DNA from 4 places in the Neobacillus sp. MER 74 genome. Region 3 is predicted to be linked to each of the others. Evidence: riboswitches for the same ligand, from Rfam matches in the RefSeq annotation. Region 3 holds a riboswitch; each other region holds the start of a gene.
The links. A riboswitch is a leader RNA that binds a small molecule or an ion and turns the genes downstream of it on or off. The one in region 3 is predicted to bind cyclic di-GMP.
Positions count from the first base shown of each region.

Region 1: another riboswitch for cyclic di-GMP. It lies ahead of M3610_RS23690 (hypothetical protein); the one in region 3 lies ahead of M3610_RS11250 (anti-repressor SinI family protein).
Region 2: another riboswitch for cyclic di-GMP. It lies ahead of M3610_RS24840 (DUF3789 domain-containing protein); the one in region 3 lies ahead of M3610_RS11250 (anti-repressor SinI family protein).
Region 4: another riboswitch for cyclic di-GMP. It lies ahead of M3610_RS03345 (TadA family conjugal transfer-associated ATPase); the one in region 3 lies ahead of M3610_RS11250 (anti-repressor SinI family protein).

Region 1 covers NZ_JAMAUV010000025.1:9,165-14,020, reverse strand. Annotated here, with positions in the region: gene M3610_RS23705 (NAD(P)-dependent alcohol dehydrogenase) at 1-239, opposite strand, end outside; gene M3610_RS23700 (MerR family transcriptional regulator) at 529-945, shown strand; gene M3610_RS23695 (alpha/beta fold hydrolase) at 1,132-1,983, opposite strand; cyclic di-GMP riboswitch class I at 2,176-2,259, shown strand; gene M3610_RS23690 (hypothetical protein) at 2,288-2,680, shown strand; gene M3610_RS23685 (zinc-dependent alcohol dehydrogenase family protein) at 3,116-4,111, opposite strand; gene M3610_RS23680 (macrolide family glycosyltransferase) at 4,180-4,856, opposite strand, start outside.
Region 2 covers NZ_JAMAUV010000029.1:21,966-26,821, forward strand. Annotated here, with positions in the region: gene M3610_RS24835 (OmpL47-type beta-barrel domain-containing protein) at 1-836, opposite strand, end outside; gene M3610_RS24840 (DUF3789 domain-containing protein) at 1,285-1,395, opposite strand; cyclic di-GMP riboswitch class I at 1,444-1,528, opposite strand; gene M3610_RS24845 (ABC transporter substrate-binding protein) at 2,456-3,106, opposite strand; gene M3610_RS24850 (glycoside hydrolase family 130 protein) at 3,350-4,426, opposite strand.
Region 3 covers NZ_JAMAUV010000005.1:142,052-146,907, forward strand. Annotated here, with positions in the region: gene M3610_RS11235 (DUF1128 domain-containing protein) at 92-316, shown strand; gene map (type I methionyl aminopeptidase) at 356-1,105, opposite strand; gene M3610_RS11245 (helix-turn-helix domain-containing protein) at 1,376-1,702, shown strand; gene M3610_RS11250 (anti-repressor SinI family protein) at 1,794-1,916, opposite strand; cyclic di-GMP riboswitch class I at 1,947-2,034, opposite strand; gene M3610_RS11255 (hypothetical protein) at 2,651-2,854, shown strand; gene hutH (histidine ammonia-lyase) at 3,089-4,615, opposite strand.
Region 4 covers NZ_JAMAUV010000001.1:674,044-678,899, reverse strand. Annotated here, with positions in the region: gene M3610_RS03370 (spore germination protein GerPE) at 1-374, opposite strand, end outside; gene M3610_RS03365 (spore gernimation protein GerPD) at 380-556, opposite strand; gene gerPC (spore germination protein GerPC) at 553-1,167, opposite strand; gene M3610_RS03355 (spore germination protein GerPB) at 1,226-1,456, opposite strand; gene M3610_RS03350 (spore germination protein) at 1,474-1,695, opposite strand; cyclic di-GMP riboswitch class I at 1,945-2,031, shown strand; gene M3610_RS03345 (TadA family conjugal transfer-associated ATPase) at 2,079-3,227, shown strand; gene M3610_RS03340 (fumarylacetoacetate hydrolase family protein) at 3,378-4,286, shown strand; gene M3610_RS03335 (YisL family protein) at 4,424-4,780, shown strand; gene M3610_RS03330 (DUF2777 domain-containing protein) at 4,848-4,856, opposite strand, start outside.

The DNA.
Region 1 (4,856 bases), on a different contig from region 3:
TTGTACTTTGTGACCTCTGCTCCTACTTCCGTGACAATTCCCGCAATCTCGTGACCCGGTACGAGTGGATAATTCACGGGGCCCCATTCGCCGTGCGCCGTATGGATGTCAGAATGGCAAATCCCTGCATATTTAATTTCAATCAGAACATCACGGGAATCAAGATCGCGTCTTTTAATTTCAGCCGCTCGAAACGGTTTGTCTGGACCATCAACAGCTCGTGCTTTAGCAGTTACCATTAATAAAACCTCCAATAATTTATATTTTTTCAAGAGGATTCACTTTAAACGAGACTCATTCATGTTCAAATTCCCCATCTATCATATTTACCCTCTTCTCTCCCCTTGCAAAACAATCTTAATCCTTAGAGTTAACTCTAGGTCAAGTAAAATAATCGAATAAATTTTAGCCTTTTAATTTCCCTTTTTATGTATACGTGACCTTTGACTTTAAGCATTTAGCATGCTAAAATCCTCCCTATCCTAGAGTTAACTCGAAGTGCATATCAAAAAGGATGGGAGATAAATGATGAAGACTTATTCTATCAGCGAAGTTGCAAAAGAATTAAACCTTACAGTATATACCTTGCGTTACTACGACAAGGAGGGTCTTATTCCTTTTGTAGAACGAACACCTAGCGGAATACGAATGTTTAAAGAATCCGATATCGGCGCTCTAAAAGTAATTGAATGTCTAAAATCCACTGGGATGCCGATTAAAGAGATTAAAAATTTTATTGATTGGTGTTCTGATGGGGATTCAACTTTGCAACAACGATATGACATGTTTATGGAACGAAAAGCGAATGTAGAAGCACAAATGGAAGAACTAAAAAAAACCATGGAAGTCATCGAGCATAAATGCTTATATTACAAGACTGCATTGGATGCCGGCACGGAAAATATTCATAAAAATGATAAAATAGAAGTTTCTACTATTAATTAGGGCTCACAGTATTGTGGGACATTTCTCCTTAAATGTTAATGTATTTAAAACCATCTAAAGAAAAAAAGCCGAGCATCCCAATTCAAACTAAGATGCTCGGCTTTTTCGATTGAAAATATTTAAACTAAACCTGCATAGCCACATCCTTGGTATCCATCCCTAATTCAATAGATAAAAAATTTCAATTTACCGAAGAAAATTCTCAATGACGGTAATTTGTTCTTTAGTATTTAATGCTGGGGCATGACCAAGTTTTGGAATCGTTACCATTTGACAGTTTGGTTTTTGCTTCATTTTTTCTGCAACATCGAGAGGTAGAACGTCGGATATTTCTCCTCGAATGAGTAATATTTTTGATTGAATTGCTTTCCAGTAGTTCCATAAGTTTAGATCTTCTGTGTGCTGAAATTGCAAAGCAATGTTTGGATCATAATCAGGACTCACTCCACCCTCATCTCTTCTTCTACATGAGTATTGGGTAAAATCATTCCACTCCTCTTCATTCGAAAGACCAAATGTGGTATAAATGGTTTGATAATACTTCTTTAATTCACTAAAGGTTTTAAATTGCGGTGGATTCCCTACATAGCTAATAATTCGTTTAATGCCTTCAATATCCTGTACAGCATTTTCAGAAGCACCTGCTCCAATGTCATTTAAAACTAAATGTGAAATCCGGTTCTGATGATTAGGCGTTCCAGCAATACGCATTCCAATGGCTCCACCCATTGAGGTCCCAACCCATCGGACCCGTTCGATTCCTAAATGGTCCAATAATTGAATCGCCAGGTTACTGTAGTTTTCAAAACAATAGTCCTTTTCAGGGGAAGAACTCCATTGGCTCAATCCCCGCCCAATTGTATCCGGACAAAGGATATAATAGTTTTGGGATAGATGGCGGGCTAAAATATCAAAGTCTCGCCCATTTCGAGTTAAACCGTGCCAACAAACCACAGCTGGTTTCTGTGGATCTCCCCATTCTGTAAAATGAACTTCCATTCCATTAATCATTTCAAACCTAGATCTAGGAGAAGACATAAAACCACCACCATTCATTTTTAATATTCCGACAATTAAATATTCGATTTACTGGCAAGAATCCCTTCTTCCACCTACTCACAATATCTTTGAAATGGGAATTTGTTTCCAATTTTTTTCATAAAACGTCGGTATTTGTAGAACTTTATTTTGTAATTTTTGAAAAAATTGTAATATAATTTACATATCGTTTATAGATAAAGGCAAACTTTTCGAAAGATTGGGACGCAAAGCTTCGGGTCTAAGGTTTAAAACTATGATGGCTGGGCTGCCTAAAATAGGACTTATTTTAGGAGGCTAGATTATGAAAAAAATCAATTTGGAATATGCAATACTAGATCAAGACTGGGGAGTTCAAGAACTAGACGATTGTATTCGTCTTCTTATTGATGTGAAATTAAATTTGGATAAAATGGACTTAGAGCCTGAAGTGAAGAATGCCTTCCCTTACTTTCATTTAATTGTTGATCTTTATCCAAACGGATATATTAACTATGAAATGTATCATCATTTTAGTAATTTAAAATTTAAAAGATTTTCGTTATATAGTTGCTGTGGACAAAAAGATGGAATGGTTTGTTCGTTCTTTAATCAATATGCAGCGGAAGTTTTTTGCGAAGTTCTAAAAAAAGAGGAGAAGATTAAGCACTTCTTTACTTGGCATCTTTCTAATAACAAAAAGAGTGTTAACCAATAATATTACAATGGTCCTGAATGGAGTTTTTTGATTTCTTAATATGATGGATGTTGTTAGAAGAGCTGCCAAAATTGGCAGCTCTGATTTTTCTATATAGCATCCTTTTTCCTTCAACCATATTTCAACAAAATAAAATTTTTATGAAGTTCCCTTTCATTTATTGAAATCCTGACAGCTAAGTCTTCCGTTCTTAAAACAAAATCTTTTACTCCAATAAATTCAGATTCAGCAATCAAATAGAATTGTGTTCCCTTTTTTAAACCTTTAAAGTTATTCTTTAACTTATATACCTTCATTATTTTAACTAGTTTCTCCCATAATCTTTATTAACACAGACATTTACACTTTTTTATTGCTTTTTTGAGTCTGCTATCAACAAAAATCCAGTAATGCTCTTCAATTAGAATCAAATCTTATTCTAGAAAAAATACAATTTTACCATTTATTTATCAATACAATCTTTCCAATTGCTTTATTAGATTCCAAAAAAGTATGTGCTTCATTTACTTGATCAAAATCAAAAACCGTTTCATCTACTAAAGGCTGAAGTTTCCCTTCCTCTACAAGATTCGTTACTTTTCGTAATATGTTCCCATATTCCTGCCTTTTTTCCTTATTCATAATTTTTAAAATCATAAAGGTAATATGTAATGATAGTGCCTTAGCATGCAGAGGTGACAAATCATGCGTTGAGCGCGCTGCGATGGATAATACGGTTCCGTAAGTGGCAGCAGCTTGGAAAGATCGATCAAGGTTTTCGCCACCGACCGTATCGAACACAATGTCAAACCCTTTACCATCTGTATGCTCTTTTACATACTCCTCCACTGACTGTTCTCGATAATTAATGGCCACATCTGCACCTAAACGCTGTCCAATGTTTAATTTTTCCTCAGATGAAGCTGTAGTATATACTTTTGCTCCAGCTACCTTTGCGAGTTGAATGGCGACATGACCTACCCCGCCTGTAGCTCCATGAATAAGGACCGTTTGGCCGTTTTGAATATTCGCACGATTATAAAGTGACTCCCATGCTGTAATCGTTACGAGAGGAAGCGCCGCTGCTTGTGCCATCGTTAAATTTTTTGGTTTAACAGCTAGAAGCTGCACATCCGCAAGCATATATTCAGTTAGGGCACCGTCTGTTCCTTTCACACCACCTGCGCAACCAAAGACTTCATCACCAATCTTGAACTCTGATACTCCGTCTCCAACCTCTACAACTACTCCAGATACATCGCCGTGTAATATCGCTGGAAATTCTGGTGCAATTGCAGATACCGCTCCAGACCGAACTTTTGTATCAATTGGATTTACACTTGTTGCTTTTACATGAATAACAACATGCCCAGGAATTGCTTCAGGCTTATGAACCATAGCCATCTCAAAAACAGATGGATCACCAAATTTTTTAATCACTTGTGCTTTCATTTGAAATCACTCCTCCCCTATCATTTTACATTAAGTATTTAATGTAGTTAAAATAATATGAACTATATTTATATAACGTATTTTCTGTTAAAAGCAAAAATCTCATCAACCGCTTGGTGATATCCACCCGATTTTTGAATCGATTCTCTTATAGTTGAAGCACCTTTAAGGAAAGATGGATCGTTTAACACATGATCTGCGGCATCACGAAGTTGATTAGCAGTCAAGCCTTGCATTGGTAATGTAATACCGGCTCCGAGATTGGCCACCTGCCCGGCAATAATCGGCTGGTCCGCGCTTTGTGGGATTACAATGAGTGGAACCCCGTAGTAGAAACTCTCATTGGTACTATTCATTCCACCATGTGTGATAAATAATTTACTCTGTTTTAGCACTTCCGTTTGTGGAACATAATTTTTTACAATAAAGTTTTGAGGGATGTCTCCTAAATCAATTAATGGAGTTTGCTTCCCTATGGACATGACAACCGTTTGATCGCTATTTCCAAATGCAGCAAAACAAAGTTTATAAAAATCAATGGCACGGTTAAAAACTGTCCCAAGAGAAATGTAAATGGGACTTTTTCCTTTGATCGTATCAAGGTCAAAGTCATCCTGCATTAATCGTGTGGAGATGGAAGGACCTATAAATTTGAAAGTTTGGTCGAATGCTTCTCCAGAAGGTTGAAACTCTCTAGTTGTATAGACGATTGTGAGTGGGGCTGGATTACAAAAAACTTCGTAAG
Region 2 (4,856 bases), on a different contig from region 3:
TATTTCTTCACTGTAGCTTTGTACCCGTTATCAATATCTCCATAAGCTAGGTAAGGAGTCCCTTGTTGATCCAATACGAAAGAGAACCAATCTGTTTCACCAGTTGGATCAGTTGAACCCACCACTTCCCATTTCTGACCGGTATACTTCATAACCGTGAGTTTATCTCCGTTTGTATAATCCTGATAGGCGACATATGGAGTTCCTTCTGGATCCAATAAAATGGTGGCATTCCTTGCTGAGCCTGGTGTAAAGCCAGGTGTTCCTACTACTTGCCACCCCCCATCGGTGGTATACTTCATCACAGTGACTTTCTCACTTTCGGCATAATCCCGATAAGCGATATAAGGGGTCCCATTTGCATTAATCGCGAGGGAAGTAGAGTTCACCCATCCAGTGGCGGGTTTTCCTACCTCTTGCCACCCCTCACTGGTATACTTCATCACAGTAGCGTTATAATTGTTTGCTCCATCTTGATAAGAAACATAAGGAGTCCCTGCTGGATCCAGTGCAAAGGATACAAAACTTGCAGACCCTTTGGAGAAGCCTGGATTCCCTACTGCTTGCCACGCTTGGTTTGTGTATTTCATAAGCGTAGGTTTGTAGTCATTTCCTCCATCCTGATAACCTACATAAAGCGTACCTTCTCCATCCATCAAAAGTTTGGTATTGTTAACTGATCCAGCAGAGAAACCAGGAGTTCCTACTGTCTGCCAATTTGCAGATACCGTTTCTGCCTGGACTACTTGAATGAACCCGATACTGCCTGGAATTAATGTGAAGGTACACATACCCGCAACAATTACCTTCGAAATACTTTTTTTAAATCTTTTCAATTATTCCACCCCAACCCTATTTGAGATTCTCACTTACAACAACTTCATCTACTCATATGTAACATAGTATTTTCTCCCTTAAAATATTAAATGTTAGGTCCTCCTCTCTAAACTTATTTCCAATAGATATTTCCATGATTTTTCCTCATTTGGGTATTTTAGTATATAGCGAGGATAATAGTATTATAGCATCAGTCTATTAGTCCTACGAAAAAAACTTTCCAACATATTTCGATAGTATCATTGTAGTTCTATCGACATATTCAGTTAAATCGTAAACAAGATGAAGTGTTTTTCGGAAATGAAGTGAGTGACAGGATGAACATAATATAAATCTAGTGCTGGACCCGTTCTCCCCTTCCGTTTTGTTTCACTATATGTAATTAACTTATTTCGAAAAATAAAAAACAACCCCAAAAGTTGAGGTTGTTTAGAAAACGCTTTCAAATTATCGTTGTGATTCAAGGAGTCGATCTCCCCGTTTAGCTGCAACCATAAGACTCATTACTGTAAGCATAGAGAACGATCCAACAAATAAGCCTGCAATAAAGATAACCATAGTGTAACCTCCCAGAGTATATTCATAATCCGTCGTAAGGTGATCATATTCGGCAGCTGGCTGGCATAGTTTTAGAACCTTAGCCCCTTTAGTTTTGCGCCTCCACTTTTCAATGGATTTGCCCTTTCGTACGAACTATGTGTTTTTATTGATAATATACTAATTGTTTCTAGTAATAAATAGAGCAATTAACCTATTTATATGTTAATAATCTGGCAATTGCAAACCCTTTCACACATGATTCTGTTCGACAATGCCATAAAATTTGTAACTATTCATCGAACGAATTAAATATAACCGTTCATCCATACATGGTTAAATAGTGATAAGCAACCTGTTTCGGAAGTGGAGTGATACATATGGCAGAGAAAGAAGATGGGAGAAATTTCGGCAGGGGCTGCCTTTGGGGGATTCTTTTATCCATTCCTTTATGGGGAATCGTCTATTTTATCCTACGTAAAATCTTTCACTAAGGAGAGGCACTCTCGTTCCAATTGAAAAATAGTAAATAATAGATTGGTCCCCCCCTTGACATAAAAAGTCTAATAAGTGAATCTGTCGAAATATTTTGCATGTTATTTGCATATTTCTACTTTATTCTCCATCAATATTTGGTTATCATATAAAAAAGAAAACTGAAAGCGTTTACAAATATACTAAAAAACGGAACCGTGCATTACCAGATTTATCTACAACTAACACTAGGAGTGGATTTCATGGACAAGCAAGGGAATCTTTTATTAGGATTATTGTGGGGGACGTCTTTAAGTGTTCCATTATGGTTTGCGTTTTTCGGTTGGATTAAATTAGTTATTCAAATGATTCATTAATAGTGTACATATCAATATAATATAATACGTTTTAATGTACTAGATTCCAGTTCGCTATTCCCGTTTTATGCTAGGTTTTCAAAAAATCCACCATAAAGCGGGAGGATTTAGCATACAAAAAATATTTCATCTTAGGTATGAGGAACGATGATAAGTTACGATATTTTTTCCTGATACGCTGTTACACCAAGTGCAATCGCCCCGGTTAGCAAATATGGAAATAACACAAATTAAAGTGGCTCACTTTTGAAGTGATCACTCTGGCTCAAATTAATATTGACAATTACACCTAAAGCAATCGGGGTAATATCTTGATCATTTAACTTGTTAACTAATGTTTTGAAATCAGCATACGTAGTTGGGAATTCATTGAACCCAGCTTTTGCTACCACATCTTTGTCATAGTAAATAATGCTTGTGAAGACTTTGTTTCCAGGAATCGCATATTGCTTACCATCAACGGCATAATCCTTTAGTGTATCAGCTGGAATGGTTTTATCCTTCCAGTGGTCAACGATATCATCGATTGGCATTAACACGCCGCCTTCTACTAATGGTTTAAGCTCAGCACCCGGCCATGTTTGAATCATGTCAGGTAATTGCTTACCTGCAGCTTGTGTTTTCAACTTTGTTTTATATTGATCCGGCGGAATAGATTCCATTTTTAACTTTATTTCTGGATGTGCTTTTTTGAATGCTTCTACTCGTTCTAGCATGACATCATTCTCTGGGCTATCCTCAGACCATGAATTCCAAAATGTAAGCTCCACCGAACCATCTGATGATTCTTGCTTGTCAGAATTACCTCCACAAGCAGCTAGTAAAAGGATGGATAGAACAATCGAAAGAGCAAAACCCTTTTTTAACCACTTTGATACCATTTTTATTCCTCCCCGTATAAATCTTCCTTTGAAAACATTTTCTACGTTTCTTACTTAATTATAAATTTCTCATTCATTTTCAAAATCCGAAAAATTTAAGATAATATCTAAAAAATATTAAAGAATAAATTTCCATCGTAGATATTTTGTGTGAAAGGATAGAATTTTAGTAGCAGCGAACAAAATTACGATTTATAGAAAAAAACCCTTTCACAGAGGACTTCTGTAAAAAGGCTTTCACTTTTAGATTTCTAATGCACGATAGATTTCATCAATATGAACCTCTGCCAATGCCATCACATTATCGGCTCCACCGTAATAAATCTTCACGATTTCATCTTCAAATAAGACACCACATGTAAAGACGACATTGCCAAAGAATCCCTCCACTTCATAACTCTCTTCAGGAGCAAGAATCGGATCTTTCGTTTTTGCCAAAACCTTATTTGGATCTTCTAAATCTAACAACACCGCACCAAGGGTGTAACGATTGTTTCGGTCGGCACCATGATAGATTTCAACCCAGCCTTTTTCCGTTTTGAATGGAACCGCTCCACCGCCAATTTTCAGCGATTGCCAGCCTTCCTCAACCCCCATTAGAAACTTGTGCTCGCCCCAATGTTTGAGATTAGGCGACGTCGCCGTCCACATCTCAGCACGGCCAATTTGCTTTGGAACTGGGCGTTGTAAGGCAAAGTAGTTCCCGTTAATCTTCTCTGGAAAAATCGTTACGTCACGGTTTTCAGTGGCAAAAATAATTCCCATTCTTTCAACCGTCTCAAAATCCTCCGTTTTCGCTAAAGCAGTGGTAATCCCTTTTTCAGAAACAGCTGTATAGTTAATATAGTAAGTCTCATCAATTAAGGTGATACGCGGGTCCTCGCATCCAAAACCTTCATAGCGATTGCTTGGGAATAAAAATGGCTTTTCTTCCACCACAAAATCCACACCATTTTTACTTCTAGCCATTCGTAAATGCGACATTGATGTTAAAAATACATACGTATCGATGTCAATTTGTTTCACTTTACGTGGATCAGAAAAATCATAGGCAGGATTATTTCTATCAATATCTAAAACATCCACAACATACTCTCCATCTTTCTCCACTAAAACTGGAACTCGTAAAACCTCAGGATTTACCTGCACCGGCCTCTCAGCCACACGGATCAGCAGGATCACTTCATCTTTATATCTCGCCACGCCAGCATTGAAAACGCATTCAATTGTAAAATCACTCCGAGAAGGCTTCACATCCTGTGGTGTAATTAGAGGATTTTGCTCATTTCTTCTCACATTTATTTTAGTTTTCATTTGCATACTAACCCCTCCTTTATCTTCAGGAATAATTATAGCGTTTTCATAAAAGGGTTAATATCCAATAAAATATGATTTTGTCCAATTGTTTAACCTATTAAAGCAGAACAACATCCACAGGATCAACTACACTCGTTTCCATCTTATCAAAACTAATTAGCTTATTAATGAAAAAGGACAGGGGATAAAAATATTTTTTGGAGAGTTCGAAGAGGAAGAATGACATATCATTGTTTCTCTGAAGTACACCTAGTTGGTGCTTTTTATTGGAGTGGAATTTTGTGAAACAGAGGGATGTTTCTCATAGTTAGAGATGAACACAAAAAGCAATCCTTACCTATTTTTCAGCAAATTTCTCTATTAACCAAACGTTTGATTAAAACAGCTTCATCACTTGGTACATATGTCCCGAAGCTAAATAAGCCAAAAATAA
Region 3 (4,856 bases):
GTCCATATTCTCTTTTAATGATTTTTTTATTGACATATAATTTCTTACATGAAAAGATGAACATAATAATTATTCGGAAAGGATGACCGAAATGAATTTATCTGAAAAGTCGATTGAAAATGTTGAATTTATGATTGAACAAATAAAGGAAAAGTTAAAAGTCTTGAACCTTGGTGCGATTAAACCTTCACACTTTGATGAAGAAATGTACGAGGAACTGAAAGAGATTTATGATATGGTCCAAAGAAAAAATTCGTTTAGTCCTAATGAAATGCAAGCATTAGTTGAAGAACTTGGAAGCCTTCGAAAGAAATAAAGCGAAAACCCGTTATGCACATAACGGGTTTGTTTGTTGTTAATCTTGTTCAGTTAAGATGACAGTCCCTTCTTTGGTAATGGCAAGGGTATGCTCGTATTGGGCTGAATATTTTCCATCAATAGTTCTTGCCGTCCAGCCATTGAGATCCATTTTTGTTTGATATCGTCCTACATTAACCATGGGCTCGATTGTAAAGACCATCCCTTCTTTGATTCTTGCCCCTTTGCCTGGCAGTCCATAATGAGGAACATCCGGTTTCTCATGAATTACTGCGCCAATTCCGTGGCCAATAAAATCTCTTACAACCGAAAATCCTTCGCTTTCAACATATTTTTGAATTGCGTGCCCAATGTCTCCGATTCGATTACCGACAACGGCCTGTTCAATCCCTTTATACAGCGCTTCCTTAGTTACTTTTAATAAACGCTCCGTTTCCTCTGACACGTCTCCAACTGCATATGACCAGGCAGAATCAGCTAGCGCACCGTTGTAATTAACAACCATGTCTACCGTCACAATATCCCCTTCGTTTAAAGGTTCTTTCCTTGGAAAGCCGTGGCATATTTCGTCATTTATACTTGCACATGTCGCATATTCATAGCCCTTATAGCCTTTTTGTTCTGGAGTCGCACCTTTTTTCTTAAGAAATTCTTCCACAAAGGCATCAATTTCCCAAGTGGTAATACCTGGTTTAATCAATTTAGCTATTTCTTTATGACAGGCAGCTAGAATTTCCCCTGCCTTTTTCATTGCTTCTATTTCACGTTGTGATTTAAGGACAATCATTATTGTAGGGTCCCCTTCCTTTTTATTTATTTTTATGTATGCAAATCAAAATTGTTATTCGACTAAAAACATACCACTAATAAATTATAAAACATGCCGCAATAGGCAACACTTTTAATATAACTCTATCCTGATATTTTTTCAAAAATACTTTATCTATATTATTTCATAAAGTACATATTTTCCTTATTAATTTGTTCTTAATATGGTGCTTTCTTATTCTTTTTGATAGAATTAATGTAGAGTGAATAATAATTGGGTGTGAGACAAATGATTGGTGATCGCGTAAAAAAATTTCGCTTAGATAGAAAGATGTCACTTTCCGAACTTGCTGCTCAAGCAGGTGTGGCTAAATCTTATTTAAGTAACCTTGAAAATAACAAACAAGAGAATCCTTCTATAAAGTTTCTAGAAAAAATCGCTGTTGTTTTAAATATTCCTGTGGATCACTTGATACATGAAGAGATTAATAAAGAGGAACTAGATATTGATTGGATGAATCTAGTCAAGGACGCAATGAATTCGGGCGTTTCTAAGGAACAATTTCGAGATTTCCTTGAATTTAACAAATGGCGAATTAATCAAAATGATAAGTAGAAATAAAACAATCTTATTGAAAAAGAAAAGCATTCTACAAAAAAGTTATTTTTGTGTAGAATGCTTTTTTTGTACTTCCTTGTGTGTCTTATCATCTCTCTGTGACCAAGAAATCACGAACTGCTTCTATGGATAACCCTAAGTCCTTTGCTTCCAATATGAGTGCAATCCATTCCTGATCGATTACTTCAAATTCATTTTTCGTAATAACCACTATACTCACTCCTAAAATACAGAATGTATTCCAGGTAGCCCGGCCATCCTAGCAAAAAACCTGCCTTAGACCCTCGGCTTTGCGTCCCTGCTTTTCAACAGGTTTGCCTTTTTCTGACATTTAATAAAACTTAAGTCACTGAATTCGATAGGACAATTTACTTAATCGTTATTGATATTATATCTAGTCCTATTTTAGTTGGTTGTTGTAATTTGTCGTATTGATTAAATTTTCACACAATTAATTATAGCAAATTATACCATATTTCTACAAAAATATCCCAATTAAGACTTTTAATCCAAACACCATCTGTCAAAATAGTGAATTTTTGGAAAAAACCTTGTTGTTTATTCCCTCCGTTAACCAAAACCAAAATACTTTTCCAACATATAACTTAAATATTTGTCTAAACTATGAAAATTGGCATATAATGTAAAAAACAAAATTATTTTCTGAATATTATTAATATTATAGAATAGGTGGTGATTTCATACAATGACCTTTATCCATGTGTTGAATTTTTCAATTCCGATTGCATTTATTGTGTTTGCAGGGTATTTTTTGGATCGCATATGCAAGCCAGACTCCACCAAACAAAAAGCTGGTGAAGATTGAATCTATTAAAAGGATTCCTCTGTCATTCAGCTTTTTCTTTTTTGTGGAAGGAATTAAAAAAGTAATTATTTCACTCTGTTTCGGGAATGATACTTGCGTAGACGAAAGGAGTGTTGTAATTGGCACGTGGAGAACATTTTGAACATAAAAAGAAAAACCATCCAGGAAACTTCCCGGAAGGCAGTTTAACAGAAAAACACGCGAAAGAAGCTGTTGGTGACGAAGAATTCCTAGTTGTACGTGAAGCGTTTAAAAATCGTGTAGAAAACGAGGATGAGTATCGAGGAGATACTGCCCGATTACTAAATGATCAGACAGAATAAAAGGCGTGAGCATCTCACGCCTTCTTTTTATTAAGAAAAGCGCAAGCGCCCTGGTCAGCGGCGTATGGCCTGGAGCACTCCAACTGAGATAAAGGAAACACGAAGAGCCGGAGGCGCATTCGTGCTTGACTTATCGTAGGGCGGAGAGCGAAGGACACTAGCCGCTAGGGCGCTGGAGCTAAACAGTAATCTAAGTTCAAAAACTTATCTTTCTTATTTTTTAAGAATTCATTTTTAGAATTGTCCCTTTTCGATCCTTAAGTTTCTAATAAATGGTGAAAAATCGATTGACTTAAGCCAATAAGCAGCTTTTTCAATATCCTTTGAGAATACCCTATCTTGTTTAATGGATGCTACCTGTTCGCGTGCCTTGTCGTAAAACACTCTAGTATTTGCAGCCATTTTATCAATCCCGCGAATCTCCACGGCCTGCATCGCACATATTAGTTCAATTGCCACAACTCTTCGTGCATTCTGGATAATTTGATAGGCATGCCTTGACGCAATTGTCCCCATACTTACATGGTCCTCCTGATTAGCAGAGGATGGGATGGAATCAACACTGGCTGGATGGGCAAGTGTTTTATTCTCTGATACCAGTGCTGCTGCCGCATATTGCATGATCATTGCCCCAGATTGCAAACCAGGTTGAGGACTAAGGAATGCTGGTAAATCATTCAACTGCGGATTAACCAATCTTTCAATCCGTCTTTCCGAAATATTCGCCAGTTCAGCCACGGCAATTTTCATAAAATCCATTGCAAAAGCAATCGGCTGTCCATGAAAATTCCCCCCAGATATCACCTTTTCCCCATTATCAAAGATTAATGGATTATCCGTTGCCGCGTTCATTTCAATTTCTAATTTTTCTTTCACATAATCCAGAGCTTGCCACGATGCACCATGAACCTGTGGAATGCAGCGGAGAGAATAAGCATCTTGAACTCGTAACTCGCCCTGCTGTGTAGTTAATAAACTATCACTTAAATAACCACGGATTCTTGCGGCTGAATCAATTTGTTGTTTATAACCCCTAGCAACATGAACTTCTTCCGCAAATGCATCAATAATTCCATTTAACCCTTCCATTGTCATAGCTGCAATTAGCTCACTTTCATGTGCTAGTTGTTCAGCCTCCAAATACCCGATCACACCCATAGCTGTCATCGCCTGTGTCCCGTTAATAAGGGCTAGACCTTCTTTGGCCTCCAAGGTTAAAGGCAAAATTCCCTCTTGTTGGAGTGCGTCAAAAGCCGCCATTTGCTTCCCTTTGTAAAATACCTCTCCCTCGCCAATTAAAACCAGTGCAAGATGAGAAAGCGGGGCTAAATCACCGCTTGCCCCCAGAGAACCTTGCTGTGGGATAACAGGAATGATATCCTGATTTACTAACTCTAATAATTTTTCAATGACAACAGGTCTGACTCCTGAAAAACCCTTGAGGAGAGCGTTAGCTCGTAGAAGTACCATTGCTTTGGAAACTAATTCTGGAAAAGGTTCACCAACCCCGCATGCATGGGAGCGAATTAAATTAAGTTGGAGGTCCTGAACATCGTTTTTATCAATAAGGACGTCGCTGAACTTTCCAAATCCTGTCGTAATTCCATAAACTACTTTTGATTCAGAAACAATTCTTTCAACTGCTTCACGACTCTTCTTAACTGCTTCCATGCTCTCACTTGAAGCCATGATCTTTTGTTTTCGATATAAAACATCTTTCATCTGCTCTAATGTTAAACTTCCACCTGTCAGTGTTATCATATCGTCTCTCTCCTCTACCACTGTAGTATAATAAAGAAAGAGGCTGGATTCCGAATCTAATAGATTGGGAGTCCAGCCTCTTTTATGATGAATTGATTGAATTTTTTCAGATGCCTCATGGGTATCATTCCATTCTTTATTTAACTTAGTGATAATATTGTATGGTGTGATAAGCATATTTGTCAATTTAATTTCCAGAATTTTACGACGATAATACTTTAGCGAGATAATAAATGAAAGG
Region 4 (4,856 bases), on a different contig from region 3:
TTTCTAGGACTGGGATATAACTGTCGAATATGTTTAATTCTAGCTTCCATGGAAACATGGTTGCAGCTTCCAACGTGCAAGAGGGAAGCTGAAGATATCCCCGTAATATCAATTCGGCCAACCTTAATTAGTGGGTTAGGATTTTGACGGGAATATGTGAAAGATTCATTAATAGGGAGAAATGGAATAGGTTCGGAATAGACCTGGTAAGAGGATAAATCCCCTTCATTTCCATAAAACACTTCGCTCTCCCTTTGGACCGCGAGTGCTCTTGAAAGACCATTGATAATACAGGAATCCCCTATCTGTACCGTAGAGGAAAAAGAGACGATTTTAATATTAATTGTATCTACACAAGAGGTTCTCTGCAGCATGTTGTTCACTCCGGTGATAGCGGAACAAAAGGACCTATAATTAATGATTCCGCAGGGGTATCAAAAGTAGAGGCTAACTGGATTGTTTCTGTATCTCCCACCATTACTAACGAGGAACTTGCCACCCCGGTGATTTTGATGTTTTGGACAAAGAGTTCACGGTTATAAACTACAAAGTTCATTCTGTATGCATCCCTTTCAGGTTATCAGGTAAATTACTAAAAAAGACCATTACCCCGTTTTGTATCTCCTTCTTTAATGCTTCAATAATTAAATCATCTGAAGGGGTATCTGCAATCGTGCGATTGTCCGCAGGATGGGTGTTTAAATGATGTTCTATCCTACTCGGAAGCTGTTTAATGATGTCTTGTTTTATAAATGCTAAATACTCGTCATTTGGCAGAACGTTCAATTCTCTCTGAGTAGCTTCCACCATAGCAGGTAAATCCGATTCTAAATATCTATAAATGGCTTCCTCGATTTTCATTGATCTTTGCATTTGATCTTTTGGTGATATTGGGGTGGATAAGGATTGATTTTGTACGGCAAAGTCTTCAATTCCTGCTAATTCGGATGGATTTAGACCAATGTTTAACGTACCTTCAAGAGTCTCTACCTTTAGTTGATCAAATTTATACTCAATTTTGTCTACATGGATGGCCTGTTTTTCATATAATTGTTTGATTTCTGCTTGCATTTTTTGGAGAGTGCTCTCTAAAGACTGAATTCTTTGCTCCTGAGCTTGAATACACATCTGCAGCCATTGAAGATATTGGGAATAATCCTGATACATGTAATCACCTCACAATTATTTCTCCAATAAACGTATTGATTATCATAAGATCGGCGGCCTATTTATCCTGTTTTCTTACTGCGGCTTGTAGGGGAACTGATGGTGTCCCTAATAAAGAGCCTGAAGATTTGATTGTTTGTGGTGCAGGTCCAGTAAATCCGCCAGTATTATATAAATGAGCCATCGGTTTAATAATCCCAGCACTACCTATTTGTAAGACTGAGGAATTGGTAATCCCGCCAATTTTTATGAAATTAATCTGAATGGACTGCTGGATATAAAAGTTCATTTAAAATCACCCATTCATTAAGCATTAAGTGCAATCCCTTGATCGTAAACATCTGAATCACTTGTATTAGTGGAACTTACATTATTTTGAAGTTGTAAGCTTTCCCCAGTGTTAAAGGAACCAGCGCCAGAAAATGTTTTTGCGGTAGAAAATGGCATAATTTTATATACATCGCCAATATGGAAGACAGAACTGCTGCCAAGCGTAATGACCTGTGCAACTCCAACAATTGCTGGCATTTTCAACACCCTTTTTTCATAGTATCTTCTACATCCTATGTATGGGTAAAGGTAATGTGATTGATACGCCCAAAATTATTGAAATCAAGAATCGTATACGATTTTTAATATTCATTTGTAGAACGATCGATTAGAAATAGTTATAATTACCTATTTGCTTGTACAGAAAATAATAAATAAGTTGGGTTTTCGGTTGTTTAGAAAGGGACTATTATATGAGTAAGAGATCAGTCGGAAATAAACACTGTTTCTCGATAAAGGCAAACCTGATGAAAATCAGTGACGCAAAGCTATAGGGGCTAAGGTGCATTTACACTAAGCCAGCCAGTTACCGAAAGATTAGGGTGTTTCATAATGGATATTCATGTCTGCATAGTTGTTCTATGTATCTATGGATATTCTATGAATTCTATCCCCCCTTTGGTAAAGGCGGGGCTATTTCTTTTTTATGGAGGTGGAAACTAATCGACTACTTAACCTGTTTTGGACCCATAAATCCCCTTATTTTAGATGAAGATGTTTCAGAGGTTATGGTAAATGGACCTAACCAGGTGTACTGTGAACGTAAAGGAAAATTGGTATTAACGTCAATACAATTCCGTGACAATGAACATGTCAAGACAATGATAGACAAAATTCTTGCCCCACTTGGATGGAGAATCGATGAAAGTTCGCCAATGGTAGATGCTAGGCTGCCTAATGGCTTACGTGTTAATGCCTTCATTCCTCCCCTTGCATTAAATGGACCAGCCATTACAATCAGGAAATTTTCAAAGGATCCCTACAAAATTGAAGATCTAATCAACTTTGGGACAGTGACAGAGGAAATGGCATTTTTTCTAGATGCATGCGTGAAAGCCCGCTTGAATATGTTTGTTAGCGGTGGTACGAGGTCTGGTAAAACAACCACTCTGAATGCCCTTTCCAATTTTATACCTGATGAAGAAAAAATCGTAACGGTTGAGGATGCAGCCGAAATTCAGTTGGGACAGGGTCATGTAATCTCACTAGAACTTCGACCTTCCGAAATAAAAGGTAAAAGAGCCATTTCGATTCGAGAGCTTCTCAAGAAATCGTTACGAATGAGACCTGACCGTGTTATTATCGGAGAAATCCGTGGTGGAGAAGCGCTTGATATGCTTCAGGCAATGAATTCTGGCCATGATGGTTCACTTGCTACAGGGCACTCATATAGTCCAAGGGATATGATTAGCCGTTTGGAAACAATGGTCCTTTTAGCAGGATTGAATAATTCTATTAAAGACATTCGAGAGCAAATTGCAGGAGCAATCGATGTGATTATCCAGCAAACTCGTTTAATGGATGGAACAAGGAAAATTATCAATATTACTGAAGTTCAAGGAATGGAAGGAGAAAATATCGTTCTGCAAGACATCTTTTCCTTTAAACAAAAAGGAATTAATTCTGAGGGGAAAATTATTGGACAACTTATACCGACTGGTGTCCGCCCCAAATTTTATGATCGCCTAGAGGCATCAGGGATTCATATTCCAGCGTCATTGTTTAAATAATCTCAGGTAATAAGAGGCATTAAGTTATGAATGGTTAGGGGCTGAATTTCCTTTAAATAGGGTTCGGCTTTTTTGTTCATTAAATTTGTTCGAGGGAGTTATTTCTTTTAATATAATAAGTGTGAGACAATCATATTGAGGTGAAAAAGAGTGAAATTTGTGACATTAGAATATAACAATGAATTGTTCGTTGGATTGCTTGACCAAACTGAGGCCACAGTCCTTTTGTTAAACCTTGCTGAAGAAGCAAGAATGGGCATAAGAAGTTTTCCTCCTTCCCTGCTTAAATGTATCGACTTAGGAGATCTCTTTATTGAAAAGGTGAAAGAGGTTCTGGATTGGGTTACTAATTGCGGACAAACTTCATCTTTTTTCGTCCCAATTGAACAGGTAACTTTGCTTGCTCCTATTCCGAGACCAAGTAAGAATATTTTTTGTGTCGGGAAAAATTACGCAGAACATGCGATTGAAATGGGGAGTGAAGCCGATATCCCTGAACATATTATGGTCTTTACAAAAGCACCAACAACAGTTATTGGGCCTAATGAAATGGTCCTAAATCACAAAAATATAACGGCTCAACTTGATTATGAAGGCGAGCTTGCCGTCATCATTGGTAAAAAGGGGCGGGCAATAAAAAAAGATAAGGCATTGGATTACATTTTTGGCTATACCATTATTAATGATGTAACCGCACGAGATTTGCAATCAAGGCACAAGCAGTTTTTCATCGGCAAAAGCCTTGACACAACCTGTCCGATGGGACCTTGCATTGTTCATAAAAGTTCTATCGATAATCCGAATTCCCTAAATATCGAGACGAAAGTAAACGGAGAATTAAGACAGAATTCAAATACTAAGAATTTTATTTTTCCAATTGAAGAGGTTATCTCCATTTTATCAGATGGAATGACACTGGAACCTGGTGATGTTATTGCAACTGGCACACCAGCTGGTGTAGGGAAAGGGTTTAAGCCCCCTAAATTTTTATCTCCAGGTGATCAAATGGCAGTCACAATTGAAAAAATTGGGACACTGAAGAATACTATTCAAGAATAAAGCTATACTTGAAAAATAATTTATAGCATTCTTCTATTTATTACTTTATTTGACTTGCTTTTTTTCGTGTTTATATACTGTTTATGGTATGATAAGGTTCGAATTAAAAGAAATTTTATACATAAGGAGGAACTAACTTGATTCACGGTCATATTACGGCTTGGCTTTTAGCATTAATTCTATTTGTAGTAGCACTTTTTTTACATAAGGGTGGAAAAGAAAAAGGTGCAAAAATTGTTAAAATGATTTTACGAGTATTATATTTGCTTATTATTGCAACTGGTGCAGGGCTTCTATTTTCGGTTTACAAAATTGATGTTTGGTATGTTTTAAAAGCGGTTGTCGGACTTTGGATAATCGGATTATTCGAAATGATTCTTAGCCGTGTGGCTAATAACAGAAGAACTTCTGTATTTTGGATTCAGTTTGTCGTTGCATGGGTTCTTGTTTTATATCTGGGTGGAAGATTGCCAATGTCATTTTTAAACCCATAATTTTTATGTTATCTTGTAAAGGCTGTCGAACAATTCGGCAGCCTTTTGAATTTCCCATGCCTTTTATCTATGAAAT